2 regions of the Mycobacterium venezuelense genome follow, and region 1 is predicted to be linked to the other one. Evidence: predicted binding sites of a transcription regulator. Region 1 holds the regulator's gene; the other holds the start of a gene.
What was found. The regulator HspR, encoded in region 1, represses chaperone genes until heat shock. The targets are predictions, from matches to a motif close to ANNTGAGTNNNNNNNACTCANNT.
Positions count from the first base shown of each region.

Region 1 (15,957 bases):
CGCTCCAGGCGAATGGGACACCGAGCCCGGCCGGCTCCTGGAACTCCTGGGCGACGAGTCGATCGGCACGATGACGGCCAAAGGCCCCGCCGTCGGAGGTACCCGCTACGAGGCCGAGCGTGATCTCGACCCGTTGGTCGCGGCGCAGATCGTGCGACGGGCCGATCACGTGGTCGCCAAGATCCGGTATGCGATGTGGCTGGGCGAGGACGGCTGGATCATCGACCGGTTTCTCGGCGGCAACGCCCCTCTGGTGCTCGCCGAAGTCGAACGGGGCGGACCGGTGGTCGATCTCGCGATCCCCGCATTCTGTGCGACCGAGGTGTCCGAGGACGACCGATTCCGCAATGAGTTCTTGGCACATCAACCGTTCGGCACATGGGCCGAGTCCTACCGGGCCGAACTCGACCGGCTCGGCCCCACTTTCGTCGACACCCTCGGCCAAAACCAGTTCGAGGGCAGCTGACGACGCCGCGCGCCGGGATTCTGCTTGCTAGGTTCTGATCGACCGATACGAACGGAAGGGTCCGGGCATGTCTGGCATCTTGGGTCCCGTGCTGACGGAGCTTCTTCCGTTGGCACTGGTGGTCGCACTCTCGCCGTTGTCGATCATCCCCGCGGTGCTCGTGCTGCATTCGCCGCAGCCGCGGCCCACCGGCCTGGCATTCCTGGCGGGCTGGCTCGTCGGCCTGGCAGCGCTCACGGCCATCTTCGTCGAAGTCTCAAACCTGTTCGGCGCGCTCGACGAACCACCGACGTGGGCGTCGTGGCTGCGCATCGTGGTCGGTGCCGCGTTGATCGTGTTCGGGATCTACCAATGGCTGAACCGTGCGAAGTCCGAGCACAGCCCGAAGTGGATGCAGAGCTTGAGCAAGCTGACTCCCCCACGGGCTGCCGCCGCGGGCACGGTATTGACCGTGGTCAACCCGAAAGTGTTGTTCATCTGTGTCGCAGCGGGTTTGGCGATCGGGTCAGCCGGTCTCGGCCAGCCCGGCGTATGGGCAGCCGGCCTCTATTTCGTCGTGTTCGCGGGATCCACGGTGGCGCTGCCCATCCTGGCCTACGCGGTGTCGGGCGAGCGCCTGGACCCCGCACTGGCCAGGCTCAAGGATTGGATGGAGCGCAATCACGCCACTCTTGTCGCCGTGATCCTCGTCGTGATCGGCCTTCTGGTGCTGTACAAGGGGATTCACGCGCTGTAGGCGATCGACGAGTGTGCGCCTGCGGCAGCGAGTGTGCGCACAGAGCGGCCAAACTGCCACTTCCACGCCCTGGATGCACACTCGGCGATGAGGCGGCCTACAACGCGGGCAGCCCCAACTCTTCGGCGTCTGCCGTCAGATAGCGCGTGACCGTCGGCGCGATCAAGCGCATCACCTCGTCACCGGTCAGCGTCGCCAGCGGCGGTACCGCCATCACATAACGCAGCAACGCGGTGCCGACAAGGCTCGAGGCCGCCAACATCGCGCGCAGCCGGGCCTGTTCACCGCCGCCGAGCACGCCCGACACCGCCGTGAGGACGTAGTCCTGTATGAACGACCGGAACGCGTCGTGGGCATCGGAGTTCGAGGTGGCCGACTGCAGCATCGCGCGCATGCTGGCCGCGGTCTCGGGTGATTCCCAGATGTGGAGATAGCGGCGGACCATTCGCGTGCCCACATCGTCGGCGGGGCCTTCCAAAGCCTCGACCAACAGGACCGGATCCAGGATCAACTGCAGCGATTCCCGAAACAGATCGGCTTTCGACCCGAACAGGTACAGCACCATCGAGGGGTCGACGTGGGCGTCCGCCGCGATCGCGCGCAGCGTCGTCTTCTCGTAGCCATCCGTGGCGAACCGTTCCTTGGCAGCGGCCAGCACGGCGTCCCTCGACACGGGTTCACCCTGTCTGCGCCCGCGCTTCCTCGCTGTTTGCGCTGGTGGAGCCATACTCCGACAGTATCATTTCAATGATCGTTGAAATATGGCGCATACGGCGCTACGCTCAGCACATTCGTAATTCAACATCGGATGAAAAGGCGACGAGCATGGCCACGAACACGCTCCCCACCCACCACGCCGCACCCGTACACGAGCCGCCTGCCGCACTGCGGGCCACCGGCATCATCGCCGTGCTGACGGTTGCGATCGCGCTTGTCGCGATCGCGTTCGCACTACCCGCCGCGCGTTCCAAGCCCAACGACGTTCCCATCGGCGCGGCCGGACCACAGGCCGCGAGCAGCCAGGTCGCACAACGCCTCGAGCAGCAGGCACCCGGCGCGTTCGCGGTGACTTATTACCCCGGCGAGGCGGCCCTGCGCGAGGCGATACTCAACCGAAACGTCTACGGCGGCATAGCCTTCACGCCGGGCGGTCCGGTTCTGCTCACCGCGACCGGCGCAAGCCCGGCCGTCGCCCAACTCCTCAATCAAGTCGGGTCGGGTATCGCTGCCCATTCCGGAGTGACGCTGCGGACAGAAGACCTGGCCCCGCCCGCGAAGGACGATCCGCGGGGCGCCGGGATCGCCGCGTCGGCACTGCCGATCACCCTCGCCGGCATCCTCCCGGCGGTCGCGCTGGTCATCGCCCTTCGGCGTGAGGTATGGACTCGCCTGACCGCAGGCATCGTGTTCTCCGGCGTCGCCGGCATCACCATCGCCGCACTGCTCTACTACGTCCTCGGATCCATCGAGACCAACTTCTGGGGTGTGGCCGCCGGTCTGACTCTCGGCGTGGCCGCGGCGGGCCTGTTCATGCTGGGCCTCGGGTCGCTGTTCGGCAAGGCCGGGCTGGCCGTGGGTGCGCTGTTGGCACTGCTGCTGGGCAACCCGTTGTCGGGCCTGACGTCCGCGCCGGAGATGCTGCCGAGCGGCTGGGGCGCGCTCGGCCAGCTGTTACCCCAGGGAGCCAACGCCACGCTGCTGCGGTCGACGGCATACTTCGCCGGCGCCGGTGCGACGACCGCGGTCATCGTGCTGACGTGCTGGGCCCTCGCCGGAGCATCGATGGTGGTCATCGCGGCTCTGCGGCAGCAGCGGCGCGGGCACGCATAAAATTCAGCGGCGTGGGACTCGATGACCGTGACGCGCTGCAGGTACTGCGCGATGCGGTCGACCCGGAAAACGGGTCCGACACCCTGATCCGCGACTTCTATACCCATTGGTTCGCCACCGACCTCTCGGCCCGTGATCTGTTCCCGCCGGACATGGACATCCAGCGCAAAGTGTTCGCCAGCGCGCTGGCCTGGCTGTTCGGCGAGCTGATCGCCCAGCGGGCCGAGGAGCCGGTGGCGTTCCTGGCTCAGCTGGGCCGGGATCATCGCAAGTACGGCGTACTGCAGAGTCACTACGACACGATGCAGGACGCGCTCTACACCACGCTGCACAAACATCTGACCGCCGCCTGGAGCGACCGGCTGGCCGAGGCGGCTCGAGACGCGGTCGCCCTGGCGATCGGGGTGATGCGCGGAGCGGCCGACGCCGAGCAATCACCGGCTTACTGTGACGGAACCGTCGTCGAACACCATCGCGTCACGCGCGACGTATCGGTCATCCGGCTGCAACTCGATCAACCGCTCTTCTATCACCCGGGCCAGTACGTCACCGTTCAGGTGCCGCAGTGGCCACGCCGCTGGCGTTACCTGAGCCCCGCCATCCCCGCCGACCGGTCGGGCGCCATCGAGTTCCACGTCCGGTCGGTCACCGGCGGAATGGTCAGCACCGCGATCGTCGGGGAAACCTGTCCCGGTGACCGCTGGCGAATGTCCAGTCCCCACGGCGCGATGCAGGTCGATCGCAACGGCGAAGACGTGCTGATGGTTGCGGGCAGCACGGGGCTGGCCCCGCTGCGCACGCTGATCATGGACATGACATTGCAGGGCGTGAATCCACGCGTGCATTTGTTCTTCGGCGGGCGATATCCATGCGACCTCTACGACCTCAAAACGCTGTGGCAGATCGCCTCGACCAATCCCTGGTTGTCGGTGACGCCGGTGTCGGAGTACAGCAGCGATCCGCCGTGGGCGCGGGACTATCCCGACGTCCAGCCGCCCCGCGGGCTGCACGTCCGCCAGACCGGCAAATTGCCAGAAGTGGTGACCCGATACGGCAACTGGGGTGATCGCCAGATCCTCATCTGCGGTGGGCCCCACATGGTCGAGGCCACGAAGGCAGCGCTCATCGCCAGGGGCGCACCGCCCGAGCGGATCCAGCACGACCCGCTCACACACTGACGACGCGGCGCCGTGACAGACTTGCGCAATGGCTGACTACCAACCCGTCACCTTGCAGGATCCGTCGTCGTCGCTGTCGGCGACGTATGTGCCAACCGCCGGCATGATCTGCACGTCCCTTGCCGACGACGGTGTGGAGTTTCTCGGTCAGCGCCGCGGATTGCGGGCCTACATCACCAACGGCAAGACGATGGGCATCCCGATCCTCTATCCGTGGGCAAATCGGTTGGGCGCCAACGAGTACAACGTCAGCGGCACCGTGGTGAGCTTGACGCCCGGTGTCGCAGGCGTCCGCGCGGACGAGCACGGCTCACCGATCCACGGTGTGCTCGCCGCCAGCCCGGATTGGGTGGTGACCGAGCAATCCGAAAACACGTTGATCGCGTCATTCGACTGGGGCGGCACGCGAGAAGTACTGACGACGTTCCCGTTTCCGCACACGCTGTCCATGACGGTGACACTGGCCGATCGCACCCTGACGGTCGATACCACCGTGATCGCGTCCACCGCGGCCTCGGTGCCGTTGTGCTTCGGATATCACCCGTACTTCCAGTTGCCGGGCATCCCCCGCGGCGAGTGGCAGCTGGAGACGCCGAGAATGCGACACCTGGCGGTGGACAGCCGCGGCATCCCGACCGGTGAAACCTCGGAATGGGCCGGGGGCACAGAGCGATTGGGCACCACCGAGCTCGATCACGGGTTCGATCAGGTGAACAACGGCGCGCGATTCGCGCTGTCCGGCGGCGGTCGCCGCGTCGAGGTCACGTTCGACGAAGGCTACGGCGCGGCACAGCTCTTCGCGCCGGGCAGTGACGACGTTCTGTGCATCGAGCCGATGGCCGCACCCACCGACGCGCTGTGTCGGGGCAATTACCCGATGGCGGTCCCCGGCACACCGGAGACCGCCACCTTCTCGATCAAGGTCACGTAGCGACTGACCCGCTACTGCGAATGGCGCCGCCGAGCGGCGGGCTGCCACAGGACGACCGCCTTCGACGACACCGACACATCGCGGTGTTGGTTGGCGGCGGTGAGCTGCTCGACCTGCTGAGTCAGCTCTGACACCCGGGCCCGCAACGCGTCGACCTGATTGGTCAGTTCGATGATGCGCTTGATGCCGGCCAGGTTGACGCCCTCGTCTTGCGACAGCCGCTGCACCTCACGCAGCAGATCGACGTCACGCTCCGAATAACGCCGCCCGCCACCGGAACTGCGCTGCGGGCTGACCAGGCCGAGTCGGTCGTAGGTGCGCAGGGTCTGCGCATGCATACCGGCCAGCTCGGCGGCCACCGAGATCAGAAACGTCCGGGCTTCCTCTTTGCGCTTACTCACAGGTTGCCTGCCCATCCAGCACGCGGGTCAAAACCGCTGGCCCGCTCGGCTTTTGCGTAGGCCTCCAACGCCTCGGCCGCTTCGCCTTCCAGGTTCGGCGGCACAGCGACCTTCACGGTAACCAGCAGGTCCCCATGGCCTCCCGATCGCTTGGGCACACCACGTCCGCGCACCCGCAGGATGCGGCCGTCGGACGTGCCCTTGGGCACCCGCACACCGACCTTGCCGTCCAGTGTCGGCACGGAAAGCGTTGTTCCGAGCGCCAATTCGTGGAAGCTGACCGGAACCGCGACCGTGAGATCGTCACCGTCGCGTCCGAACACCTTGTCCGGCCGCACATGTACGGTCACGTACAGGTCACCGGACGGCGCGCCGCGCAGACCGGCCTCGCCCTGACCGGCCAGGCGAATCCGCTGACCATCCTCGACGCCGGGGGGAATCCGCACGTTGATGGTGCGGGTGCGGGTCGTGACGCCGGTGCCTTGGCACTCCGCGCAGGGATGCTCGATGATCGAGCCGCTACCCCGGCATTCGGTACAAGGCTCGGAGAACCCGAACGCCCCCTGATTGCGGTTGATCACACCGGAGCCGTTGCAGTTCGGGCATACCTTCGGGCTGGTACCCGGCCGTGCACCGCTGCCATGGCAGTTGGTGCACGGGGCCGGGCTTGTCAGCCGCAGTGGCATGGCCACACCCTTGGTGGCCTCCAGGAACGACAGTTCGGTTTCGGTTTCCAGGTCGTTGCCGCGGCGCGGCCGGCTGGGCCGGGCTTGCGCACCGCGACCGAACAACCCACCGAACAGATCGCCGATGTTCGCGCCGCCGGCCTGACCGGCGGCGTCGAACAGATCTCCGAGGTTGAATTCGCCTCCGTCGGAACCGAATCCACCACCACCGAAGTTCCCACCGGTGTTGAATCGGCGACCGAAGCCGCCTCCGGCGAACAGCCGCCGGGTTTCGTCATACTCCTTGCGCTTCGCGGGGTCCGACAGAACACTGTTCGCCTCGGACACCGCCTTGAACCGCTCAGCGGCTCCAGGGTCGGAGTTCCGGTCGGGGTGCAGTTCGGAGGCCAGTTTCCGGTAGGCCTTCTTGATCTCGTCGGCGCTGGCGTCAGAGGAGACGCCGAGTTCTTTGTAGAAATCCTTTTCGACCCACTCGCGTTGGGCCATGCTGCGCCACCTCCTTACCTCATCTCTCTAGTTGGTCTGCCTAATTGTCTGATTCTGCGGCCTGTGCGCCGGCGGCGTCACGGTTATCCGCGCCTTCGGCGTCCGGCACGGTGTCCACCACGCCGACGAGGGCGTGCCTGACCACCTGGTCGCCGACTCGATATCCACGGCGCATGACGGTCCCGACAATGGGATGGGTCCCCTCGCCCTCGTGCTGCACGGCCTCGTGCAACGACGGGTCGAACTCGTCACCCTCTTCGCCGAACCCGGAAAGACCGAGCCCTTCAAGGGCATTGACAAGCTTGTCGGCCACCGACTTGAGCGGACCCGATTCCAGGTCACCATGGCTGCGGGCCCGGTCCAGGTCGTCGAGGACACCCAGCAACTGGGTGACGACGGTGGCCTTGGTGCGGTCCGCGGTGAGCTGCTGATCGCGCAGCGCCCGCTTGCGGTAATTGTCGTATTCGGCCTTGACGCGTTGCAGTGTGGCCTTCAGCTCGGCGACCTCGTCGCTATCGCCTGCCGATTCCGCGGCGCCGGCCGCGGCCGGGGCCGGCCCACCAGGGGCCGACTCCGGCTCACGCACCTCGCCGGTTTCGGGATCGATGCGCCGTTTGTCGGTGATGGTCACCGGCTCGTGCGAATCGTCTTGACTCACTTGTTCTCCCGGTCATCGTCAACAACCTCGGCGTCAACCACGTCGTCGTCCGAGCTGGCGGATCCACCTGCGCCACCGGCACCACCGGTAGCCTGCTCGGCCTGCGTGGCCTCGTAGATCGCCTGGCCAAGGGCCTGGCTCTCGACGCCCAGCTTCTCCATCGCGGACTTGATCGCGGAGATGTCGCTGCCTTCGAGCGCCTTCTTGGCGTCGGAGATCGCGGCATCCACCTTGGTCAGCGTGTCCTCGGGAACCTTCGACCCACCTTCGGCCTCACGCTGCTCCTTGACGAACTTCTCCGTCTGGTAGACCAACGACTCGGCCTGGTTGCGGACGTCGGCCTCTTCGCGACGCTTGCGGTCCTCCTCGGCGTGCGCCTCGGCGTCCTTGATCATCCGGTCGATCTCTTCCTTGGACAGGCCGGAGCCTTCCTGGATCTTGATCGTGTTTTCCTTGCCGGTGCCCTTGTCCTTCGCGGTCACGTGCACGATGCCGTTGGCGTCGATGTCGAAGGTGACCTCGATCTGCGGCACGCCACGCGGGGCCGGCGGGATGCCGGTCAGCTCGAAGCTGCCGAGCAGCTTGTTGTGCGAGGCGATCTCGCGCTCACCCTGGAACACCTGGATCTGCACCGACGGCTGGTTGTCGTCGGCGGTGGTGAAGGTCTCCGACCGCTTGGTGGGGATCGTGGTGTTGCGCTCGATGAGCTTGGTCATCACGCCGCCCTTGGTTTCGATACCGAGCGACAGCGGGGTGACGTCAAGCAGCAGAACGTCTTTCACCTCACCCTTGAGCACACCGGCCTGCAGGGCCGCGCCGACGGCAACCACTTCGTCCGGGTTGACGCCCTTGTTGGGCTCCTTGCCGCCGGTCAGTTCCTTGACCAGATCGGTGACGGCGGGCATACGGGTGGAACCACCCACGAGCACCACATGGTCGATCTCCGACACCGAGATGCCGGCGTCCTTGATCACCGACTGGAATGGCTGACGGGTGCGGTCCAGCAGGTCCTGAGTGATCTTCTGGAACTCGGCCCGGGTCAGCTGCTCGTCGAGGAACAGCGGGTTCTTGTCCGCGTCGACCGTGATGTAGGGCAGGTTGATCGACGTGCTCTGTGAGCTCGACAGTTCGATCTTGGCCTTCTCCGCGGCTTCACGCAGCCGCTGCATGGCCATCTTGTCCTTGGTCAGGTCGATGCCCGACGTGCCCTTGAACTTGTCGACGAGCCATTCGACGATCCGGTCGTCCCAGTCGTCGCCACCGAGGTGGTTGTCACCGGACGTGGCGCGGACCTCGACGACGCCGTCGCCGATCTCCAGCAGCGAGACGTCGAAGGTGCCGCCACCGAGGTCGAACACCAGGATGGTCTGTTCCTTCTCGCCCTTGTCCAGGCCATACGCCAGGGCGGCCGCGGTCGGTTCGTTGACGATGCGCAGCACGTTGAGGCCGGCGATCTGGCCGGCTTCCTTGGTGGCCTGGCGCTGGGCGTCGTTGAAGTAGGCGGGCACGGTGATGACCGCGTCGGTGATGTCCTCACCGAGGTAGGCCTCAGCGTCACGCTTGAGCTTCATCAACACGCGCGCGCTGATCTCCTGCGCGGTGTACTTCTTGCCGTCGATCTCCACGGACCAGTCGCTGCCCATGTGCCGCTTGACCGAACGGATGGTCCGGTCGACGTTGGTCACAGCCTGGTTCTTGGCGGGCTGGCCGACCAGCACCTCACCGTTGCGCGCGAACGCGACGACCGATGGGGTGGTCCGGGAGCCCTCGGAGTTCGCGACGACGACGGGGTCGCCGCCTTCCAGAACCGCCACGACGGAGTTGGTGGTCCCGAGGTCGATACCGACCGCACGAGCCATGGTTTTGCCTCCTGATAGACATATAGGGGTCTGAGCGGACTGCGCTCAAGCCTGCTCCTGCCAACCGTCGGTTGTCAACCCAGACTTGAGTCGATGTCACTCAAGTTGTTGTCGATCTGCTCAACGGGTGCCGCTCACGTTTTGTTCCCGCGTGCCCACATTGCGTATTCACGCGATATCTACCGACGAGACTCGGCATCCCGCACGCACCCAGGCCAGGTTCGGGCTTCCCCTTGTGGCGCACTGTGACGAACGTGCAGGCTTTTGTGCCAGAAAGCCAAGAACGCCCCGACAAGTCGCACGCTCGTCACAGGGATCGGCACACCACATCAACCCCAAGGCGGCTACTGCCTGGCGTGACTCAACGGGACGTCTTCGGCATGCAGATCGATCTTCGATGTCTCGGGCGCGACGAAGACACAGACGATCGTGATCAGCAGCATCGCCACGGCGTAAATCGACACGACTATCGACGTGCCGAACCGGTCGAGCAGGGCAACCGAGATGATCGGTGCCAGGGCGCCGCCGAGAATGCCTGCGAGCTGGTAGCCCATCGAAGCACCCGTATAGCGCACCTTGGTGGGAAACATCTCGGCGATGAACGACGCCTGCGGCCCGTACAACGACGCGTGCAGGATGAGTGCGACGATGACTGCAAGCACAATCAATCCGAATTGGCCGGTATCGAGCAAGGCGAAGAACGCGAAAACCCATACCGCGGCGCCGATCGCACCGATCAGCATCACGGGCCGTCGGCCGAATCGGTCGGACAGATGACCGAAGAACGGGATCGCGACCACCTGCAGAGCCGCGGCGATGAGTACGGCATTGAGTGCGTACTGCTCGGGCAATTCAAGATAGGTGGCGACGTACGTCGTGACGAACAGCACGAACGTGTAGAAGGCCACATCGACTCCCACGCGCGCGCCGATGGCCAGCAGGATGTGCTTCGGGTAGCGGCGCAGCACTTCGACGATGGGGGCGCTCGACTTGGCGCCGGTTTCTTCGACCTCGGTGAACAACGGGCTCTCCGAGATGGTCAACCGGATCCACAAGCCGACGACCACGAGCAGTCCGCTGAGCAGGAACGGCACGCGCCAACCCCATGACAAGAAGGCGTCGTCCGAGGTGAGCGCGCCCATCAGCGACAGCACACCGTTGGCGAGCAGAAGGCCGATCGGCACACCGACCTGCGGCCAGCTGGCATTGAGTCCTCGCCGCCTGCGGTCTCCGGACTCCAGTGTCATCAGTACCGCGCCGCCCCACTCGCCGCCGAGACCGAGGCCCTGCAGGAAGCGCAGGAGCACCAACAAGATGGGCGCCCAGACTCCGATGGTTGCGTGCGTCGGCAGCAATCCGACCAGCATCGTCGCGATGCCCATCAGCAACAGGGTCGCCACCAGGACGTTCTTGCGCCCGATCTTGTCCCCGTAGTGCCCGAAGACGACGCCCCCGAGCGGCCGGGCGACGAACCCGACGGCATACGTCGCGAAGGCCAGCAGCGTGCCGACCAACGGATCGAAACTCGGGAAGAACAGTTTGTTGAAAACCAGGGCGGCGGCCGTTCCGTAGATGAAGAAGTCGTACCACTCCAGCGACGTGCCGATCAGGCTCGCGACGATGACCTTGCGAATCGACGAGTGCCGGCCGGCGGGCTGGCTATTGGACAACTCGGACATCGATCGCGACCTCCTGGTGGGGCATGCGTACCCAGCCGAACAGGAGCTGAACCACGAGCGCGGTCAACATCCGCACGTATCCCCCGCCCGCAGCGACGGCTCGAGGTCGTCAGCACAATCGGGTGCTCATACGTTGTCAGGCGGTACGGGAAGGTCCGGGCAGGGTTGAACGTAGCCGATGTCGGGTGACACCCAATCGTTCCACTGTTTGCGGCTGATGTTGGCCGTCAGTTTGGCGCACAGGTCGGCAGGTGTCGCAGCACCCGGCCACAACCGCACAGTGTGGTCCAGGTTTCCGGATGCGATGCGCGAACCGTCCGGGCTGAACGCCACGCTTTTCACCTCGATGGTGCTCGCGGTGAGCGGATCGCCCACCGGCTGACCGGAGTTGACGTCCCATACTTGCACCGTCTGATCGGCACTGCCCGACACGATCCGGGTGCCGTCCGGGCTGAATGCCACACTCGTCACCCGGCCGGTGTGTCCGGTGAGCGGGCCGCTTGCTGGCTCACCCGAATCCGCATCCCACACCCGCAGCGTCTGATCGGCACTGCCCGACACAATCCGCGTACCGTCCGGGCTGAACGCCACACCCTCCACGCCGTCGGTATGGCCCGCAAACGGATCACCCACCGGCTCACCCGAATCCGCATCCCACACCCGCAGCGTCTGATCGGCACTGCCCGACACAATCCGCGTACCGTCCGGGCTGAACGCCACACCCTCCACATCGTCGGTATGGCCCGCAAACGGATCACCCACCGGCTCACCCGAATCCGCATCCCACACCCGCACGGTGTCGTCGGCACCGCCGGACACGATCCGCGTGCCGTCCGGGCTGAACGCCACGCTCAGCACCCGACGGCCCGCGAGCATATCGCCCACCTGTTGACCGGTGGCGGCGTCCCACACCCGCAGCGTGCCGTCGTTTCCGCCCGATACGACACGTGTGCCGTCCGGGCTGAACGCCACACTTTCCACCCAGCCGGTGTGCCCAGTAAGGGGATCGCCCAACGGCTCGCCGGTGTTGGCGTCCCACAGCCGAAGTGTCTTGTCGTAGCTTCCCGACACGACCCGCGTACCGTCCGGGCTGAACGCCACGCTCTCCACCGTGTCGGTATGGACCGGACGAGCGTCATCGGCATTCCACACGCGTACCGTCGCGTCGACGCTTCCCGACACGACCTTCGTGTCATCTGAGCTGAACGACACATGCTCCACCCAGCCTGCGTGACCGGTGAACGGATCACCCACCGAATCGGCAGAATTCACGTTCCACAAGCGGACTGTCCCATCGCGGCCACCCGATGCGATGCGCGCGCCGTCCGCGCTGAACGCCACACTTTCCACCCAGTCGGTGTGCCCGGTGAGCGGCGCACCCACCGGCTGGCCGGTACCTGCGTCCCACACCCGCACCGTCTGGTCCGCACCGCCCGACGCAACCCGCATGCCGTCCGGGCTCAAAGCCACACTTTCGACATCACCGGTGTGCCCGGCGAGCGGCCCGCCGATGGGCAGCCCGGTGTGCGCGTCCCACACCCGCACCGTCTGGTCAGTGCTACCCGTCGCGATGCGCCCGCCGTCGTGGCTGAATGCCACACTCGTCACTGCGCTCGCGTGGCCGACGAAAGGACCACCCACCGGCTGACCGGTGTGCGCGTCCCATACCCGCGCCGTCTGGTCAGTACTACCCGTCACGACCCGCGCGCCATCGGGGCTGAACGCCATACTCCACACCGCGCTCGCGTGGCCCACGAGCGGAGAACCAAGCGGCTCACCGGTATTCGCGTCCCACACCTGCGCCGTCCGGTCGCCTGCCGCGGTCACGATCCGGGCACCGTCCGGGCTGAACGCCGCCCGCAACACCCCAGTCGTGTCGAGCCTCGCGAGAGGCTCTTCACCGGGTGTGCCGTCCCACACTTCCACAGGCCCCTCGGGGGTCACGGTGGCCAGCCGCCGGCCATCGGGCGCCACGCCGATCACCGCTGCCGAAGCTTGTATCACCTTGTCTAGGTTGCGATTCCTGACGACAGCGCTGTAGAGCGCGTCGTATGCGGGCTCCGCCGCGACCGCGTTGGCGGCCAGCAGACGTTGGAACCCCGATACGTCCCCGCCGGGACGGGCACCGGCAAATGCCGCCTGCGACTCGGAGACAAGTCGAGCGCTGGTGGCCTCCAAGAATCGGCTCTGCGCTCTCGCGCGGGAATCCCGGGCCTGCACGAACGCGACCATCGCCACGACGGCCACCACCACCGCGAACGCCGCGATGACCGCCGTGACAACCGCGCGTTTGCGTAGCGCTGCGTTGTGGGCCTCTGCGGTGGCGTGTCGTTCGTGCGCATTTCGCAGCTCGGCCTGACGGTACTCCTCCTCGGCACGAATCCGTTCGTTCTCGGCTTTGCGCGACTCACCGAGATACTCGCGAACCGGGTTGAGACGTTGTGCGAAAGACTCCATGGACAGCAAGCTTTCAGCGTCGGCGAGGCGGCTGCCCGTGAGGAGCCATGCCGGGTTCCGCTGATTGGCCCGCCACGAGCCTGCGGCGCGTTCGAGGTCGTCAGCCACTTTGAGGTTATGACGCTCGTCGCGCAGCCAGCCGGCCAGTTCGTCCCATTGCCGCAACAGGCTTTCCAACGCGACCTCGACCACCACGTGCCCGTCGCGGTGGTCTTTGACCATGAGGCGTTTGGCAACGAGGGCATCGATCAACGGACGGCTCTGTTCGGGCAGGTCGTCCCATTTCGCCACGCGCCGCATCGGCTGATCGTTGTCGGGATTGACGGTCGCGAGCCATGGTATGAATGCCGCACGCAGACAGTCGAGTTGCCGTCGGCGTTCATCGGGGTCAGGAGACAGGACCTCTTCGATCTCCGTCTGCACCACTCGGTGCATGCCGCCCATCGATTCGTACTGCTGGGTGGTCAGCTCGCCGGTGGACCCGTAGTCGGCGTAGAGCCGGGCCAGGGTCAATGACAACATCGGCAACGTGTCGGCGCCCTCGGACGCGTCGACCAACAATCGCTGCACCAGATCAGGCTCGATGTCGAGGCGTTGTTCGCCTTGGGTCGCCCGTAGAGCCGGGCCGGTGATGACCTCCTTGAATTGGTTCGGCGGCATCGGTTTGAGACTGTCATAGACGCGGGTCTCGATGCCTGCCAACGCTGGGTGGGTCTGCATCGCTTCGTAACGATCAGTACGGATGGTCGCCGCCGTTATCAAGCCCAGGGCGCTGTCATTCTGTTTGCCCGACAGCGCGTTGATCAGAGCCAGCAACTGCGCTCCTTGCAGTCCGGCGTCTGCCGAGAACAACTCCTCGGCCTGATCCAGCGGCAGTATCAACGTTGGCGGGTCGGACTTTTCGTTGTCCGGGTCGGTTACCGGCAACCGGTCGGCCGCGGCGTGCTGAATCTCGGTCAGAAGTTCGCCTACGCGATCGGCATCGCTCAGGCATGCCGCCTTGATCTCGCCGAGGCTCGGCTGCATCAGGCCGAGCTTTTCTCTGGTACTGCGAATGGCCGCGGCCAAGCCGGTGTCACCGGTGAGCGCATTTCGCCCCGGGCGCACCGTCCCCAACAACACGAAGCGGCGATCTTCGCGGGCGAGCCTGGGGAGCAGACCGGCGCGGAGAAACGAGGACTTGCCCGCGCCTGACGGGCCCAGCACCACGAAAAGCGATCTGACGCCGGTCAATCGCATCCCGCGGATCTCGTCGAGCGCCCGCACGATCGCAGCGTCACGACCGAAAAACACTGCGGCATCGACTTGCTCAAACGGTTCCCACCCCCGGTAGGGTGCGCGGCCCGGATCGCCTGGCGGTGGCCAGACAAAGGACATCGCGCTGATGCCGGCCCCACGTATCGCGTCGCGCAATCGATACAGACCCGCGGTGGAGAACTCCACGGGCGGGCCGTCGTCCAGGTGAATTTTCGTTGTCGGGCCGCCGAACAGATCGCAACGTTGCCATTCTGACGTGAGGTCGTCGCCGGCCGAGGGTTCCAGCCGCGCGCACAGGATCTGTTTGTTCAGGCTCTCGGCGACGCGGTACTCCACCCTGCATTCGTGTGACGCCTCCCAACTGCTGGACAACAGGCAGATGACCGCCTCACATCGGGCAGTTGCCCGCTGTAGGGCGTCCTTCCACCGCTGCCCGGGCTGCAACCCGACCTCTGGATCGACGTCCAGGAAGATCTCGTTGGCCAGGGCGGGCTCCTGATTGACGAGCCATTGCTTCAACGCCAGCGTCTGACGTAGATCGACACTCGAATGGCTCAGGAAAATGCGCGACACAGCCCCCACTCTCTGTGCGTACCAGCCCACTTCGAGCCGAGGCTCATCGGCGAAAGGGCTGGGATACCACGGACCTCGGCTATGTTAATGTCTCGGCGGCCTCTGAGTCGGCCTCGGTGCACGCCTGAAGGGGGGCGCGAGTGCCCGTCAAAGTTTCGCCGCTTCGGACAGCGCTCATGGTTTCGTCAGCGCTGGTCGTGGTGCTGGTCGCCGCACTCGCGGTGCGGGCACACAGTCCCTCTGTCGCGACGAAGGTGCCCGGCTGGCCTGACTGGTTCGGCAGACCCGGTTCGGCGATATCCGTCCTGTTCGTCACAGCGGCGATGGTTATCGTGTGCGTGCTGTTCCTACGCGCTCAGCAGGTGCGACGCACCGGGGCGCCGGTCGCGATCGTTGCCGGACTCGCAGTGGTGAGCGTGGTTCTCGGCATGGCGTCCTATTGGCGCTGCCACGACGAACGCGAAAACCCGTTCTTCTTCACCGCGTTGATGTGGACGGCGTCGCTGATCAAGGGCAACATCGGTGATCCGTCCGTCGGTGGCGCACGTTGCCCGGACCCGGCACCCGTCGCACTGGACGTCGCACGGCTGACGGCCCTCGGCGTGCTGTTCATCACCGTTTTGGGCGTGGTGGCCGCGCTGTTCCGCGACCGGCTCGACCGGCTGCGGATCGTGCTTGCCCGATCGGTGACCGTGGTGGTCGGCATCGACGACGACGCTTCGTCGATGGTGCGGGCGCTCACCAGCGACAAGCGCGGTTT
Region 1 covers NZ_JBONDW010000001.1:429,101-445,057, forward strand. Annotated here, with positions in the region: gene ACRCUN_RS02190 (CYTH domain-containing protein) at 1-466, shown strand, start outside; gene ACRCUN_RS02195 (GAP family protein) at 534-1,202, shown strand; gene ACRCUN_RS02200 (TetR/AcrR family transcriptional regulator) at 1,300-1,929, opposite strand; gene ACRCUN_RS02205 (ABC transporter permease) at 2,028-3,032, shown strand; gene ACRCUN_RS02210 (FAD-binding oxidoreductase) at 3,044-4,210, shown strand; gene ACRCUN_RS02215 (aldose 1-epimerase) at 4,239-5,141, shown strand; gene ACRCUN_RS02220 (heat shock protein transcriptional repressor HspR) at 5,153-5,557, opposite strand; gene dnaJ (molecular chaperone DnaJ) at 5,539-6,714, opposite strand; gene grpE (nucleotide exchange factor GrpE) at 6,755-7,372, opposite strand; gene dnaK (molecular chaperone DnaK) at 7,369-9,231, opposite strand; gene ACRCUN_RS02240 (MFS transporter) at 9,576-10,910, opposite strand; gene ACRCUN_RS02245 (nSTAND1 domain-containing NTPase) at 11,037-15,197, opposite strand; gene ACRCUN_RS02250 (RyR domain-containing protein) at 15,338-15,957, shown strand, end outside.

Region 2 (15,957 bases), on a different contig from region 1:
GTCGAACACCGCGAGCACCCGGGTCACGATGTCGTCGGTCGTTCGTTCGTCGCACGCGATGCCTACATGGTCGGCGTCGACGAGCCTGAGGTTGATGCCGTCGGCCTCGGCGGCGGCGACGAATCGTTGTGCCGCGCCGGGGGTGTGCGCCAGAACCGTGTCGAAGAACCGCTCATGGACGACGTGGTGCCCGGCCGCGCGCAGACCGGACGCGATGGCGCCGGCGTGCCGGTGGACGCGAGTCGCGATGGCGCGCAGGCCGTCGGGGCCGTGATAGGCCGCGTACATCGCGGCGACGTTGGCCAGCAGTGCCTGTGCCGTGCAGATGTTGCTGGTGGCCTTGTCGCGGCGGATGTGCTGCTCGCGGGTCTGCAGCGCCAGACGATAAGCTGCGGCGCCCGACCTGTCCAGGGAAACCCCGACCAGGCGGCCGGGCAGCATGCGTTCGAGCCCGGCGCGCACCGACAGGTAACCGGCGTGCGGACCGCCGAAGAACAGGGGCACGCCGAACCGCTGTGCCGACCCGACGGCGATGTCGGCGCCCAGCTCACCGGGGGCGCGCAGCAGCGTCAGCGAAAGCAGATCGGCGGCAACGGTTGTCAGCATTCCGCGGGCGGCGGCGTCAGCGATCAGCTCCGCCAGGTCGCGCACCACGCCGCTGGCCCCCGGGGCCTGCAGCACCACACCGAACGCGTCACCTTCGGGTAGGCCGTCCGACAGTTCGACGACGTCGACGTCGATGCCCACCGCTCGGGCCCGGCCGCGCACGAGGGCGATCGTCTGCGGCAGGCACTCGGCATCGAGGATGACGCGGCTGGACTTCGTCTTGTTGGCGCGCCGCATGAGCAGCACCGCTTCCATCGCCGCGGTGGCCTCGTCGAGCAGGGATGCGCCTGCGATCGGCAGTGCGGTGAGGTCCTGGATCATCGTCTGGAACGTCAGCAGCGCCTCGAGCCGGCCCTGGGAGATCTCCGGCTGATACGGCGTGTATGCGGTGTACCAGGCCGGCGATTCGAGCATGTTGCGGCGCAGGACGGCCGGTGTGACGGTGTCGTAGTAGCCCAGGCCGATCATCTGCACGTGGGGCTGATTGCGTTCGGACAGCGCACGCAGGTCGCTCAGCACGCGGTCCTCATCGCGGGCGGCCGGCAAATCGAGCGGTTCGGTGATGCGGATCTGGTCGGGCACCGCGGCATCGATGAGCTGATCGAGATCGCGGTAGCCCAGGCTGCGCAGCATGTGAGCTGTTTCGTCGGCGTCGGGGCCGATGTGGCGCGCGGGGAAGTTCACGAGGTGACTCCGGTTTCGGTAGCGTCCGGGGATACCGGACGTCAACTGGGACACCTCCCCGCTCTGTCCTGAAACCTGAGAGTCTGGGCGCTGTTGCGCTGTACACCTTCGGTAAGTGCCGAAATGGGCACTGTTCTCCAGAGTTGCCTCGACGCAGCGGTATTGAGCCTGAGAGATTCCCGGGGAGGAAGTTGCTCCTACGGCGCCTCCTGACGGAGGATTCTCCCGCTGCGGGTCAACGGCGTATTGAGTTGTTCACCACACCTTACATGATCGATGCGAACATGCAAAACGTTGGCGTGCAACGTTTTTCGATCACGCAGGATGGAGCGGCGTCCCGCCGTGGGGACGCCGCTCCGACGCTGGTGCGATCAGTCCCGTTCTGCCGCTTCGAGATCGGCACGGAATTTGGCTTCACGGGCCAGGTGCCCCGGACGTCGCCGCAGCACCGCCCAGGCGACGCCGAGCACGATGAACCAGATCGGCGTGACCAACAGTGCCTGCAGCGTGTCCTGCTTCTGGGTGAAGGCCCAGACCAGGAACACGAAGAAGGCCAGCACGACGTAACACATCACGATGCCGCCGGGCATCTTGAACTTCGACGCCTCGTGCAGTGCGGGCCTGCGCTTGCGGTAGGTCAAATAGCTGATGAGGATGATCGACCAGACGAACATGAAGCACAGCGACGAAATGGTCGTCACGATCGTGAATGCCTCGATGATCGAGTCGCCGACCACCACCATCACGACGCCCGACAGCAGGAACACCCCGGACAGGAACAACGCGTTGGCCGGCACCCGCCGTGACGTCAGCTTGCCGAACCGGCTGGGTGCGTCACCTTCCTGGGCCAGCCCGTACACCATCCGGGAGGTTGAGTAGATGCCCGAGTTGGCCGACGACGCTGCCGAGGTCAGCACGACGAAGTTGACCACCGATGCCGCGATGCCGAGCCCGGCGAGGCTGAACATCGCCACGAATGGGCTGTTGTCCGGGCTGATTTCGCGCCACGGCGTCACCGAGATGATCACCGCGAGCGCGGCGACGTAGAACAGCATCACGCGAACCGGGATCGAGTTGATGGCCTTCGGCAGGTTGCGTTCGGGGTTCTTGGCTTCGGCCGCCGTCGTACCCACCAGTTCGATACCGACGAATGCGAATGTCGCGATCTGGAATCCGGCGACGAATCCCATCGGACCGGTTGGGAAGAAGCCGCCGTCATTCCACAGGTTGGCAAAGCTCGCCACCGCGCCGTTGGGCGCCTCGAAGTGGCGGGCCACCATGACGAGCCCGATGACGATGAGTGCGACGATCGCGACGATCTTGATGAGTGCGAACCAGAACTCGGTTTCACCGAACGCGCGCACCGTGGGCAGGTTCAGCCCGATCAGCACGCCGACTGTGACCAGCGCTGGTATCCACAGCGGCAGGTCGCCCCACCAGTAGCTCACGTAACCGGAGATCGCGACGACGTCGGCCACACCGGTGACGATCCAGCAGAACCAGTACGTCCAGCCCGTGAAGAAGCCGGCCCACGGCCCCAGCAGATCGGCCGCGAAGTCGGCGAACGACTTGTAATGCAGGTTGGACAACAACAGCTCGCCCATGGCCCGCATCACGAAGAACAACATGAAGCCGATGATCATGTAGACGAAGATCACCGACGGGCCGGCGAGCGAGATCGTCTTGCCCGAGCCCATGAACAGGCCGGTGCCGATGGCGCCGCCGATGGCGATGAGCTGGATGTGCCGGTTGGAGAGCTGCCGGTCGAGCCGCGGCTCGTCTGAGGGAGAAGTCGAATCCGCTTTGGGAGCGGTCAGATCACTGGATTGGGACATAACACCTCAAGGATCTCAGGCGCGAAGGGGAGCGCGGGCTGCGGGCGCCTCCCCGCTCTGTCGCTTGAACCTGAGAGTTTTCGCGAACCGCCGTCTCCGACGATCCGCTTGCCCCTTCGGTGAGCCGAACCTGTTGTGTTCGACTGCTTTCCAGAGGTGCCTAGTCGCGGCGGTACCGGTGCCTGAGAGATTCCTGGGGAGGATTTGCTCCTGCGGCGCCCGCCAACTGGATGGGGCGGGGCTCTCCCGCCGCGACTCAACGGCGTTTTGAGTTATGAGCCACTCCGAAACTCGAAGTGTGCCGCGCGTCACGTTAGCAGTCGGATCCGATTGCGTCCACCGTGGTCAGGCTCGGGCCATCGCGGCGCCCGCCTGCACTTCCGATTGCGCGGTACGGTCGGCGACCATGAGCGACACGAGATCGAAGACGATGGTCGCTGCGGCCACCGAGGTGATCTCGGCGTGGTCGTAGGCCGGCGCGACCTCGACGACATCGGCGCCGACGATGCTCAGGCCGCTCAGCTTGCGTAGCATGCGCAGTAGTTCGCGCGAGGTGAAACCACCCGCTTCCGGTGTGCCGGTGCCGGGCGCGAACGCCGGGTCGAGCACGTCGATGTCGATTGAGAGGTACACCGGCACGTCGCCGACACGGCGCTGCACGATGTCGACCGCGGCGTCGGTACCGATCACGTCCAGATCGCCGGCCCGGATGATCTTGAATCCCATGTCGGCGTCATCCCGCAGGTCGAGTTCGTCGTAGATCGGCCCGCGGATACCCACATGGATCGAGTGGTCCTCGATCAACAGTCCTTCCTCGAATGCGCGGCGGAAGATCGTGCCGTGGGTGACCGGGGCGTTGAAATACGTGTCCCACGTATCGAGGTGGGCGTCGAAGTGCACGAGGGCCACCGGCCCGTACTTGGCGTGCAGCGCACGCAAATTCGGCAGTGCGATCGTGTGGTCGCCACCGATTGCGACGATGCGGCGGTCGCCGTCACCGAGGATGTCGGCCGTGTGGTCCTGGATCTGCCGGCACGCGGCAGCGATGTCATACGGCGTGACCGAGATGTCGCCCGCGTCGACGACCTGAACGGTCTGCAGCGGCGCGACCCCGAGTTCGACGTGATAGCCCGGACGGATGGTCCGCGCGGCCTGGCGGACGGCCAGCGGACCGAATCTGGCGCCCGGTCGGTACGACGTGCCGCCGTCGAACGGGATCCCGAGAATGGCGATGTCGTAGTCGCTCACCTCGTGCACATCGGCGATGCGGGCGAAGGTGCTCTTGCCCGCGTAGCGGGGTACCTCGGTGGCGGGCACCGCCCCGACGAGGCCGGTACGTGCGTCGACGGTGGGAACGGTCGGTCGAATGCTCACTGGTTTCCTGTCTTTCGTTGAGTGCGGGATTGCGGGGACTGCTCAGGACGCGGGTAGTTGTTCGCCGGCATCGGATGGTGACGGCGCCGCGCTCTCGGTCAGTGCGACGCCGCGGGTTTCGGGTGCCATGAAGATCGCGACCACCAAACCCACTGCGGTAACCGCGGCCCCGACTCCGAGCGCGCCACCGGCGCCCAGTGCGGTCAGGGCAAGCGGCATCAGATACGTGCCGCCCGCGGAGCCGATGCGGCTCACCGCGGTGCCCACGCCGACCGCGGTTGCCCGGACCTCGGTGGGGAAAAGCTCATTGGGGTAGACGATTTCGAGGAAGCTGGAGGCGCCGGAGGCCACCGCGTACACGGCCAGCGCGATGAAGAACGCGACGGGTGGGATCCCCGGTATGAGGGCGGGTATGGCGAGCGCGACCGCGATCACGGCGAAAGATCCGATCAGCAATGCACGACGGCCGATTTTCTCGACGAGGTACAAGCCCGGAATGCCGCCGACCACGAACAGCAGTGAGATCAACAGTGATCCGCCGTAGAGGTTGGCGTCGCCCTCGAGGCCGAAGGACGCCAACAGGTCGGGCGCGAAGGTGTAGACCGCGAAGAGCGGGATGACCTGGGCCGTCCAGAACACGGCGACGAAGATGGTGCGGTTCAGGTACGGCCGTTTGAAGACCTGCGCGAACGAAGTGTTCCTGGCGGTTTCGCCGTCATTATGGTCCAGGTCGCCAACGCCGAACTGTGGTCCGAAGGCCTGCTTGATCGCGGCGTCGGCTTCGGCGACTCGCCCCTTGCTGAGCAGCCAGCGCGGCGATTCGGGGGTTCCCATGCGTGCCAACAGGGTGATCACGGCGAACACGGCCGGGCTCGCCAACAGCAGTCGCCAGGCATCGGGCCCGTAATCGCGAAGGAGGAAGCCGACGACGTAGGCGGCCGCGGCACCCACGGCCCAGACCACGAACATCGCCCCGAGTAGTCGGCCGCGTTGTTTTTTCGGCAGGAATTCGGCCAGCAGTGATGTGGCGATGGGGTAGTCGGCGCCGATCGCGACGCCCAGGAGGAACCGCAGCAGGATGAGCTGCCAGGCTTCGGTGGCGAACGCCGAGAGGACGGAGAACACGGCGAGCGCGATCAGGTCGGCGATGTACATCAGGTGGCGACCGACCTTGTCGGTGACGTATCCGAACACCCCACCGCCGACGAAGATGCCGATGAGGCTGGCGGCGCCGATCAGCCCGATCTCGGTGGCCGACAGGTTCATCGCGGGTTCGAGCGTGATGAGGGCGACGCCGATGATGGACAGCGCGTAGCCGTCGATGAACGGTCCACCTGACGAGAACAGAGTCAATTTCTTGTGGAACGACGTGAGCGGCGCATCGTCGATGAGGTGGCCGGCTTGGGACATGGAAGCTCCTGCGTGACGGGGCTCTCGAACGGGGGAGATGTGAGCCGAGACACAGCATGGCGGCGGGGGCGGCATGTCCGCGAGTAGACGATGCGCAAAATGCGCGCCTATGGTTTGTGCGATCGACTAAACCGGAACGGAGGCGGCGCCATCGCGATCACAGTCGGTGAGCTGGCGGAAATACCCCACCTGGGCTTGGAGGTCCTCGCCGGGGCATCGGGCCTGAGCCGGGAGATCTCCTGGACACACACGTCCGATCTCCCCGAACTGTGGCGCTGGGTCACCGGCGGCGAACTGTTGATGACCAACGGGTTGTCGTTTCCCGCAGGATCGGTCGAGCAGGTGCTTGTCGTCGAGCGATTGAACCAGGCCGGCGTGTCCGGGCTGGCGATCGGCGAAAAGATGTACTGCCCGGACCTCAGTGACGACGTGATGGCGGCCAGCGACCGGCTGGGGCTGCCGATTTTGAACATCCGCTATCCGCTTCCGTTCGTGGCCATCTCCCGGGCCGTCGCCGAAGCCACGCTGCTCGACCAATCCAGCCGCCTCACCCGAACGGTGCGGATCTACGACCTGGTTCGCCGTCACATCGCGCGCGCCACCACGTCGGCGGAGTTGTTCGCCGCGCTGGAACGCGAACTGGGTTGCCGGCTCCACGTCTGCGATCGACACACCGGTGAGCCGTGGTTTCCGCAAGCGGCCGAGCTGGACGCCACCACGCGGGAGGCGGTCGTCGCGTTGTCCGACGGCCTCACGAATGTTGCCGCGGGTGCTTTCGGTCTACCTACTGTCGCCGGGAATACCGCCTTGCTCACCGACATTCAACGACATCCAAGTGCCGCGCTGGTGGCCGTCACTGCCGAGGGCAGGCGCGTCGACCCCATTCAGCTTCAGCACGCGGCGACAGTCGTCAGCCTGGAGTTGTCGCAGACGCAGTTGATGCTGGAACACGGTCGGCGCCAGGGTTCGGCATTCCTGGAGCGACTGTTGGAGAGCCGCATCGACGGTCCGACCGCGGCCGGGCAACTGGTCGATCTCGGTCTGGATCCCGCGACGGTCGTGCTGATCGCCGCGCACAGCTCCGACGACGACCGGGTGCTCCACGTGCACAACTCGCTGTGGCGCCATTCGATTCCGTACGTGTGCACCACACGGGAAGGGATTCTCTACGCCGTGGTGCCCGAGGACTCGTCGTTCGACGACGTGCTGGCGCGGGCGCTGGGCCCCACGGCCCGAATCGGGATCAGCCAGCGTCTGGGCTCCATCAACCGGCTGCAGGAGTCGATTCGCGAAGCGTCATGGGCCTTTTCGCTCGCACAGCGGCGCGGAGTTTCAGTGTCGCGGTACGGCAGCGGGCCATCTTGGCTGGGACTGTCGAGCGTCGGCGACGCGCAAGCCCTGGTCGACCGTGTGCTCCGCCCGTTGCAGGATTACGACCGCGAACAGAACACCGATCTCGTCGAAACCCTCGACGCATTCCTGCGAAACCGACGGTCCTGGCAGCAGACGGCGCAGACATTGCATGTGCACCGGCAGACGGTGATGTACCGCATGCGGCGGGTCGCTGAGATCACCAAACTCGATCTGGCAGAGACCGATTCGCTCGCCGAACTGTGGCTGGCACTGCGGGCGGTCGAGCTGCTCGACGCCGAGGAGGACATGCGCAGCCGCGACGTCAGCGCATCCCGACGACTGCCCGTGGTCTGACGCACGACGAGCGTGCGGGTGTGCCGGCCGACACTCCGTGTCGTCACCGGCAAACCCGCACGCTCGCACCAGACGGGCCGCCGCGGCTCAGGCCGCGACCGTGACCGCCTCAGCCGCCGGCTCCAGCGCCTGGGCGATGATGTCGGCCACGTCGGTCATCGGCTTGACCTCCAGCGCTTCGAGCACCTCGGCCGGGACATCGTCCAGGTCGGGCTCGTTGCGCTGCGGGATGAAAACCGTTGACAGCCCCGCTCGTTGCGCCGCCAACAGCTTCTGCTTGACCCCGCCGATAGGCAACACGCGGCCGTTCAGCGTGACCTCACCGGTCATGCCGACGTCGCCACGCACCTGTCGCCCGGTCGCCATCGACACCAGTGCTGTCACCATCGTCACACCGGCCGACGGACCGTCCTTGGGCACGGCGCCCGCGGGCACGTGCACGTGGATGCGCCGGTCCAGCGCCTTGGGGTCGACGCCGAGCTGCTCGGCGTGGGCCCGCACGTAGGACAGTGCGATCTGCGCCGACTCCTTCATCACATCGCCCAGCTGACCGGTGAGCTGCAATCCCGGCTCGCCATCGTTCGAGTTCGCCTCGATGTAGAGCACGTCGCCGCCGAGACCCGTGACAGCCAGGCCCGTCGCGACACCGGGCACCGCCGTACGCTCGTCGGATTCCGGCGTGAACCGCGGACGACCCAGGTATTCCACGAGGTCCGGCTCGTCGATCGTGATGGGCGCGTTTGCGGAATCCAACTTGGTCGTGACCTTGCGCAGCGCCTTGGCCAGCAGCCGCTCGAACTGCCGCACACCCGGCTCGCGGGTGTAATCGGCGGCGATCTTGCGCAACGCGGCGTCGGTGACAGTCACCTCGGCTTCGGTCAGTGCCGCGCGGTCGGCCTGGCGGGGGAGCAGGTAATCGCGTGCGATGGCGACCTTGTCGTCCTCGGTGTATCCGTCGATCTGCACCAGCTCCATGCGGTCCAGCAGCGCCGACGGGATGTTCTCGATGACGTTGGCCGTCGCCAGGAACACGACGTCGGACAGATCCAGGTCGAGATCCAGGTAGTGGTCGCGGAACGTGTGGTTCTGCGCCGGGTCAAGGACCTCCAGCAGCGCGGCCGACGGGTCACCCCGGTAGTCGGAGCCGACCTTGTCGATCTCGTCCAGCAGCACAACGGGATTCATCGAACCCGCCTCGCCGATGGCTCGCACGATCCGGCCGGGCAGCGCGCCAACGTAGGTTCGCCGATGGCCGCGGATTTCGGCCTCGTCGCGCACACCGCCCAGGGCGACGCGCACGAACTTGCGGCCGAGTGCCCGCGCCACGGACTCACCGAGCGAGGTCTTGCCCACGCCGGGAGGCCCCGCCAGCACCATCACCGCACCGGATCCGCGGCCGCCGACGACGGCCATGCCGCGCTGGGCGCGCCGAGCTCGGACGGCCAGGTACTCGACGATGCGATCCTTGACGTCGCCCAGCCCGTGGTGGTCGGCGTCCAGAATCTCGCGGGCACCCTTGAGATCGGTGGAATCCTCGGTGCGTTCATTCCACGGCAGGTCAAGAACGGTGTCCAGCCATGTGCGAATCCAGCCGCCCTCGGGGCTCTGCTCGCTGGACCGTTCCAACTTGCCGACCTCGCGCAATGCCGCCTCGCGCACCTTCTCGGGCAGGTCGGCGGCCTCGACACGGGCCCGGTAGTCCTCTGATCCATCGGGTTCGCCCTCGCCCAGTTCCTTGCGGATGGCATTGAGTTGCTGGCGCAGAAGGAATTCCTTCTGCTGCTTGTCCATTCCGGAGCGCACGTCCTCGGCGATCTTGTCGTTGACCTCGACCTCGGCCAGGTGTTCGCTGGTCAGGTCGATCAGGGTGCGTAACCGCGCGGCGACGTTCTCGGTCTCCAGCAGTTCCCGCTTCTGCACGTCGGTCAGGTAGGACGCATAGCCCGCGGTGTCGGCGAGTGCCGAAGGGTCGGTGATCTTGTTGACCACGTCGACGATCTGCCACGCCTCGCGCCGCTGCAGCATCGCCAGCAGCAGCTTCTTGTACTCGGCCGCCAGCGCCTTGGTCTCGTCGTCGGATTCGGTCTCGGCGACTTCTTCCACCAGAACCCACAGCGCCGCGCCCGGCCCGGTGGTCCCGGAGCCGATGTGGGCACGCCGCTCACCCCGCACAACGGCGGCTGCACCACCGCCGGGCATCCGGCCGACCTGCACGATCGACGCGATCACGCCGTAGGTGGGGTAGCGGTCGTCGAGGCGCGGTGCGATCAGTAGCTTGCCGGTCTCACCCGTCGGAGCGGCGGCCTTGGCCGCTTCTACGGCCGCACGGGCGGCGTCGTCGAGTTCGATCGGCACCACCATTCCGGGCAGCAGGATCGGCTCGCTCACAAACAACACGGGCACTGCGATTGGTTCGGACATCAAACCTCCAAAGTTCAGTCTGATGCGCTCAACCTTGCGGTGTTCCGATTTGTTCCCGGCGGGTGAATGAACCTGCCTCGGAGGGGACTCGGCTGTGTTGGTCGCGACGCACGAGTCGGCGTCGACGATGATGTGATCGTGATCGCATCAAGGACCCACAGTCGGTCGAGCTATATCCGCGCATCCGTGTGCGGCTCTAGTGACGGCCAGGCAGTCCTGTTTGAACGCACTTTCCACGAAGGCCGGTCCGCATGAAACTAGGCAAGTCTGATCTACAACTTGAAACGATCGTCAGTAGAATTAATGCTGGAGAATTAGACCTCCAGCCTGATTTTCAACGAGGCGAAATTTGGGACTCGCGGCGGCGGCAGAGACTTGTCGACACCATCCTCCGTGAGTGGTATATACCCGCTGTCCACATTGTTATTGACCACAACGGGCGCGAAGAAGTGCTTGACGGACAACAGCGACTGGCGGCTATCCGGGATTTCTTTGACAATAAGATCCCTGTTGACGGGTCAATTGAGCCCAGAGACCCTCAGATTGAAGAACTAGATGGATTGCGCTACGACAGCCTTCCGGACACGGTGAAAAGGGCTGTCAAGCGATTTGTGATACAGACAATTACGCTTAGTGAATACCTACCTCAGGAGCCGAATGAACTGTTCTTTCGACTCAACCAGTCTTATAATCTTACACCGCCGGAAAAGCGTAACGCATTGCATGGTAAAGCGCGAGATCAAATTAAAGATCTCGTGAAACACCTAACTGAATCTGGGCTACTGAAGCGTGAAGTCATCGGCTTTGCGAATGGACGTTTGGCCTACGACGATATCGTCGCGCGAACATGTGTCGCAGTTGAATTGGGAACGTTGCGAACTCATATTAACAACACTGTTGTGGAGAATTATTACAGATCCTCCGAATTCTCTGAGGAAACAATCCAGCGTGTCTCGCGGGCCGGGCATGTTCTGCAAGAGCAAATCTCTTCAGTCGGCGATAAGGTTCGCTTCAATAAGGGTACGCTACAGACCTGGCTTATCTACTCAGACTGGGCGACTGCTATCACAGGCGAGCTGCCAGGCCATTTGTTGCGGAACTTTGAGAGTGACCGACTCGCTCTTCGGCGCGGCGAGTCCATGGTAGAGCGGCCCGTTTCGCACGGACTCCAGGAAGTCATACGGCTATATGACGATCGTGCATCGTATCGCGTTACTGACGTCTCATCTGTTTTAACGCGTGATCTAGCGATTCATCTTTACTCGCAGGCTAATTTCTCCACTCCGGAGGTTAAACGATCCAATCGTCTCTTGTCCGAACTTGCGAGCTCGCCAGGTGAAAGGCACCAGCCGCTGTTTTTTGAGTTTATCGACTACCGCAACTGGGGCGATCAACTGAGTGATGTTGAGGCGGCCCGGTGAGGGAAGTTAGGGAATCTGCAGTCTGGAGTCAGCTGCGGAGGTCGCGCGGTCGCGACGAGCCAAACATAGTGAAGCTCACCGACAAGATCTCAGTCGACCTGGCAGAGCCTTGCATAGTTGTGGGTGGGAAGAACGGTGCAGGAAAAACGCGGTTCCTGCGCGGACTTCAGAGCCATCTCGGTGATTCCTCGTTGATGATTGATTTGCATTATCTATGTGAGCAAGCATTGATGATACTTCGGTCGCGTATCGATTTTGACGATATGACCGAGGAATTCACTCCTCTAAACCTCGACGAAGAACGGCTTAGCGACATCGCTCGCATTGTTGGGCGCGAGTACGAAATGGTCGAATGGTTCTCTTTCGAGGTTGAGCCTGATGATGATACGGTCGCAAGTAGATTTCGCTGGTCGTCCGATCAGCCGTCCGTACCGTATTTTCGAGTGCGGTACCGCGGCGTTGAGTACACTTCGCGCGACATGGGACTGGGGGAATTCTCGGTCCATTTCCTCTTTTGGATCCTAGAGCAGTACCGCGACGTGAAAGAAATCACATTACTACTTGATGAGCCGGACGCTTTTCTTCCCCCAATTGGTGTGTCTCGGTTGTTGGCTCGCGTGCTCCGTATTTGCCTCACAAGACGTTGGCGGGTAATCATCTCCACCCACTCCGAAGAGATGATTCATCAAGCTAGGGCGGAGAACGGCTTCCTGCTCCTACGCAGCGATGCAGCGGGAGAATCCGTCAGCGTGTTTTTATCAGACGATCCATCGGCCGCTGATTCTCTGCTATCAAGACCGCCAATTAGGCATGTCTTCTTCTGTGAAGATGAGTCGGCATGGTTTTTGACACGCGCGATTCTCGAGGCGGGCAGTAATTATCTTGCGCGCGCTTCAACCGTTGTATGGGGCTCCGGCGAAGGCTATATGCAATCGCTAAGGTCCTGCCTTCCGAAGTCGCCCCGGCCTGACATCTATTTCGCATTTGTGTTCGATGGAGATCAGCGTGGGAAGGTCGAAGCGTCGAAGCCGTCGGAGTGGCCAACCATGTTCCTTCCTGGCGACTCAGACCCAGATACTCTTATGAAAAGTCTTGATGTCACCGACCTGGCTGAAGCATTGAGCGTCGATACAGCGCGCTTGGAAGTTTTTTTGGATTCAATTGAGGGCGCTGACGTGCATGATTGGATTAACAAACTGGGCGATGAATATGGCAGACAATTTGTGCTACGGACGCTGTCCGTTTCCTGGTGCGAAAAGAACCCCGAATCGGTAGCGGAGTTCCTCGCGCAGCTTCGTCGCTGACGCCGGATGCCTGTACATCGTGCATAGTTTTGGTGTCGCAACTCCGCACATAGAAACTCCAGACATAGAGCAGGGAGCCTGCCGTCGGGGGGAAACGGCAGGCTCCCTGGGTGGGTGGTTCTCTACGTGGCGGACTGTGCGCCCAGCACCCGCTGGATGTCGGGCTTCATCTGCTGAAGCTGTGCACCCCAGTAGTTCCACGCGTGCGTGCCGTTCGGCGGGAAGTTGAACACCGCGTTCGTGCCGCCGGCCGCGATGTAGTTGTCCCGGAACGTGATGTTCGTCCGCAGGGTGAGTCCTTCGAGGAACTGCGCCGCCATCAGATTGCCGCCCGAGGCCCCGGCGTCCAGATCCGACGGAGTGCCGGTGCCGCAGTAGATCCAGAGCCGTGTGTTGTTGGCGACCAACTGATTGATGTTGACCATCGGGTCGTTGCGCTTCCAGGCCGGATCGGTCGACGGACCCCACATGCTCTCTGCGTTGTAGCCTCCGGCGTCGTTCATCGCGAGCCCGATCAGCATCGGCCACCAGCCCTCAGACGGGTTCAGGAAGCCCGACAGGGTGCCGGCGTAGATGAACTTCTGCGGATGGTAGATCGCATAGGTGAGGGCCGCGCTGCCCGCCATCGAGATACCGACGACAGCGTTGCCGGTCTGCGACACACCGCGATTGGCCTCCAGCCACGCCGGCAGTTCCTGCGTCAGGAACGTCTCCCACTTGTAGGTGTAGTCCTGCCCGTTGCCCTTGGATGGCTGATACCAGTCCGTGTAGAAGCTGGACTGCCCGCCGACCGGCATGACCGTGGACAGGCCCGACTGGTAGTACCACTCGAACGCCGGCGTGTTGATGTCCCAGCCGTTGTAGTCGTCCTGGGCGCGCAGGCCGTCGAGCAGATAGACCGCATGCGGTCCGCCGCCCTGGAACTGCACGCGGATGTTGCGGTTCATGGACTGCGAGAACACGTCGAGGTACTCGACGGGCAGGCCTGGCCGGGAGAAGGCCCCCGCGCTCGCCGACCCCCCGGCGAACCCGATCAACCCCGGCAGGGCCAGTGCTGCCAGCGCCCCGACGATGAAGCGGCGCAACGCTTTCCACGCTGCTATGCCACGCATGTCTTTGATGACCTTCATAACGGCAACCAACCCACCTTTCTTCGCATGCCACAAGCAATTGCCGTCGCTGTGTGGTGCTTAGCAAACCATGCGTCACACCAGTCACAGGCGTAACAGCGCCGGAGGGGCAGATCGCGGTTGGCTAACGATTACGACTCGGTGCCGAGACCTGTCTTCTCACTTGGCGGAGGCCGTCAATGCCTGCTGTGCGGCGGTCCGGCGCTCTTCGATCATCCGGCCGAGCTCGTGCAGAAGCAGCGGGTTACGCATGACCAATTCCTCGAGGAAATGGCGCTCGACCTGGAGGACCGTCGTTTCCTGGACGGCATGCGCCGACGCGAGGGCGCCTTCGCGCGTCAGTGTGGTCTGCCCGAGGAAATCGCCGTCGGTGAGGGTGCGCACCGGGACGATGGCACCGTCCTTACCGGTCACTGTCATCGAAACACGGCCTGAGACAATGAAACTCATGCGAGCCGGTACTTCTCCGGCGACCTGGATCGCTTCGTCGGTGCCGTAGCGGGTCAAGGTGGCGTGGCTGAGCACTTCCTGCTGTTCGGTATGGCTGAGCCGCAACGTCGGCGCCATCTGCCGCACGGCCTTGTCCAGTCGCTCGGGTGTGGCGAACGTGTCATCGGCCCCATCGAGATGAAGTTCGGCCCGCCGCGCCGCATACCAGAGCCACCGTAGAAACGTCGCGCGCGCCGCGGTGTCGTCGGCCGGGGTTCGCAGTGGGATAGAAGTCTTGTACTCGCCGCCGCCGATCGGGACAGCCTTGGGAACTGCGTTCGAACGCCGCTGCGGCAATTGGGTCGCGATGCGGACGAGGAGTGCGCACACCTCGTCCGGCGGGTCGGCGGACGTGAACGCGGTGACAATCGACAGCGAGTGCGACGCTTCCGGCCTGCTGAGATTCGTGAACGACGCTCCGGCCAACACCGAGTTGGGCATGATCTGCATACCGCTGCCGGTGTCGATATGCGTTGCCCGCCAGTTGACCTCGACCACGCGGCCACGCGCGGACGGCGTGTCGAGCCAATCGCCGAGTTGAAAAGGCTGCTCGAACAACAACAGCAGACCGGAGATGATCTGGCCGACCGAATTCTGCAGCGCCAGGCCGAGCACGATCGAGGTGACGCCGAGAGCGGTGAACAAGCCGCCGACGTTGGCGCCCCATACGTAGGCCAGGATCATCCCGATCCCGATCGCGATCAATGCGAATCGACCAACATCGAGAAAGATCGACGGAATACGCTTGCGCCAGCTGCCTTCCGGGGCTCCTTGGAACAGGGTGGCGTTGAGCCCCGACAGCAACAGGATCATCACGACGAACCCGAATGCGGTGGCGACGATCCGTACCGTTGTTGCCTCAACCGATATCTCGCTGCCCTTGACGAGCAGGATCAACAACGCGCCGAGGGGGAGGATGTAGTTGCGCAGGAGGCCGATCGGCCTGGCAAGGTAGCTGCCCCGACGCGCCAGCACGTTGTGTAGTTCGGTCAGTAGCACGAGGCCGATCGGCAACCCGATCGCGACAGCCAGGGCCCAGTAGAACCAGTCGGCCTCCAGAACACCTCTCATGCCTGGCGCTCCGCCAACCGCCAGATGGGCCGTTCGGCTCCGCTGACCGTGACCGATCCGGCCGCGGTGAACTGGCGGATGTCGCGGGTCGCCTCGTGCACCGAGTCCGTGACGTACACGCCGGGCTGCGGGGCCCCGCTCTGCACCTGGTAGGCCAGGTCGACCGCGGAACCCCACATGTCGTAGGCGAGGCTGGACCGCCCGATCAACCCACTGCTGACGGTGCCGGTGTCGATGCCGGCCCGCAGCTTGAGGTCGTATCCCGTCTCACCGCGGAAGCGGTCCACGACGCGCTGCATCTCTACGGCGAAATCCACGGTCCGACGCACGTTGTCGAGCCTCGGCACGGTCAGCCCGCAGCTGGCCAGGTAGCCGTTGTGCAATGTTCGGACACGTTCGATGCCGAGATTCTCGGCGGCCGCGTCGAATTGGCGCACCAGCTTGTTGACGATCGCCAGATGCTCGTCGGAGCTCATCTCGGCCGCCAACTCGTCGAGCCCGATGA
Region 2 covers NZ_JBONDW010000019.1:5,789-21,745, forward strand. Annotated here, with positions in the region: gene gcvP (aminomethyl-transferring glycine dehydrogenase) at 1-1,290, opposite strand, end outside; glycine riboswitch at 1,438-1,528, opposite strand; gene cycA (D-serine/D-alanine/glycine transporter) at 1,662-3,125, opposite strand; glycine riboswitch at 3,286-3,384, opposite strand; gene speB (agmatinase) at 3,471-4,499, opposite strand; gene ACRCUN_RS26210 (MFS transporter) at 4,542-5,909, opposite strand; gene ACRCUN_RS26215 (PucR family transcriptional regulator) at 6,009-7,616, shown strand; gene lon (endopeptidase La) at 7,704-10,037, opposite strand; gene ACRCUN_RS26225 (DUF262 domain-containing protein) at 10,289-11,458, shown strand; gene ACRCUN_RS26230 (AAA family ATPase) at 11,527-12,762, shown strand; gene ACRCUN_RS26235 (esterase family protein) at 12,885-13,892, opposite strand; gene ACRCUN_RS26240 (mechanosensitive ion channel domain-containing protein) at 14,052-15,452, opposite strand; gene ACRCUN_RS26245 (adenylate/guanylate cyclase domain-containing protein) at 15,449-15,957, opposite strand, start outside.
Region 2: the regulator HspR is predicted to act here: its motif matches at 10,049-10,071, upstream of lon (endopeptidase La).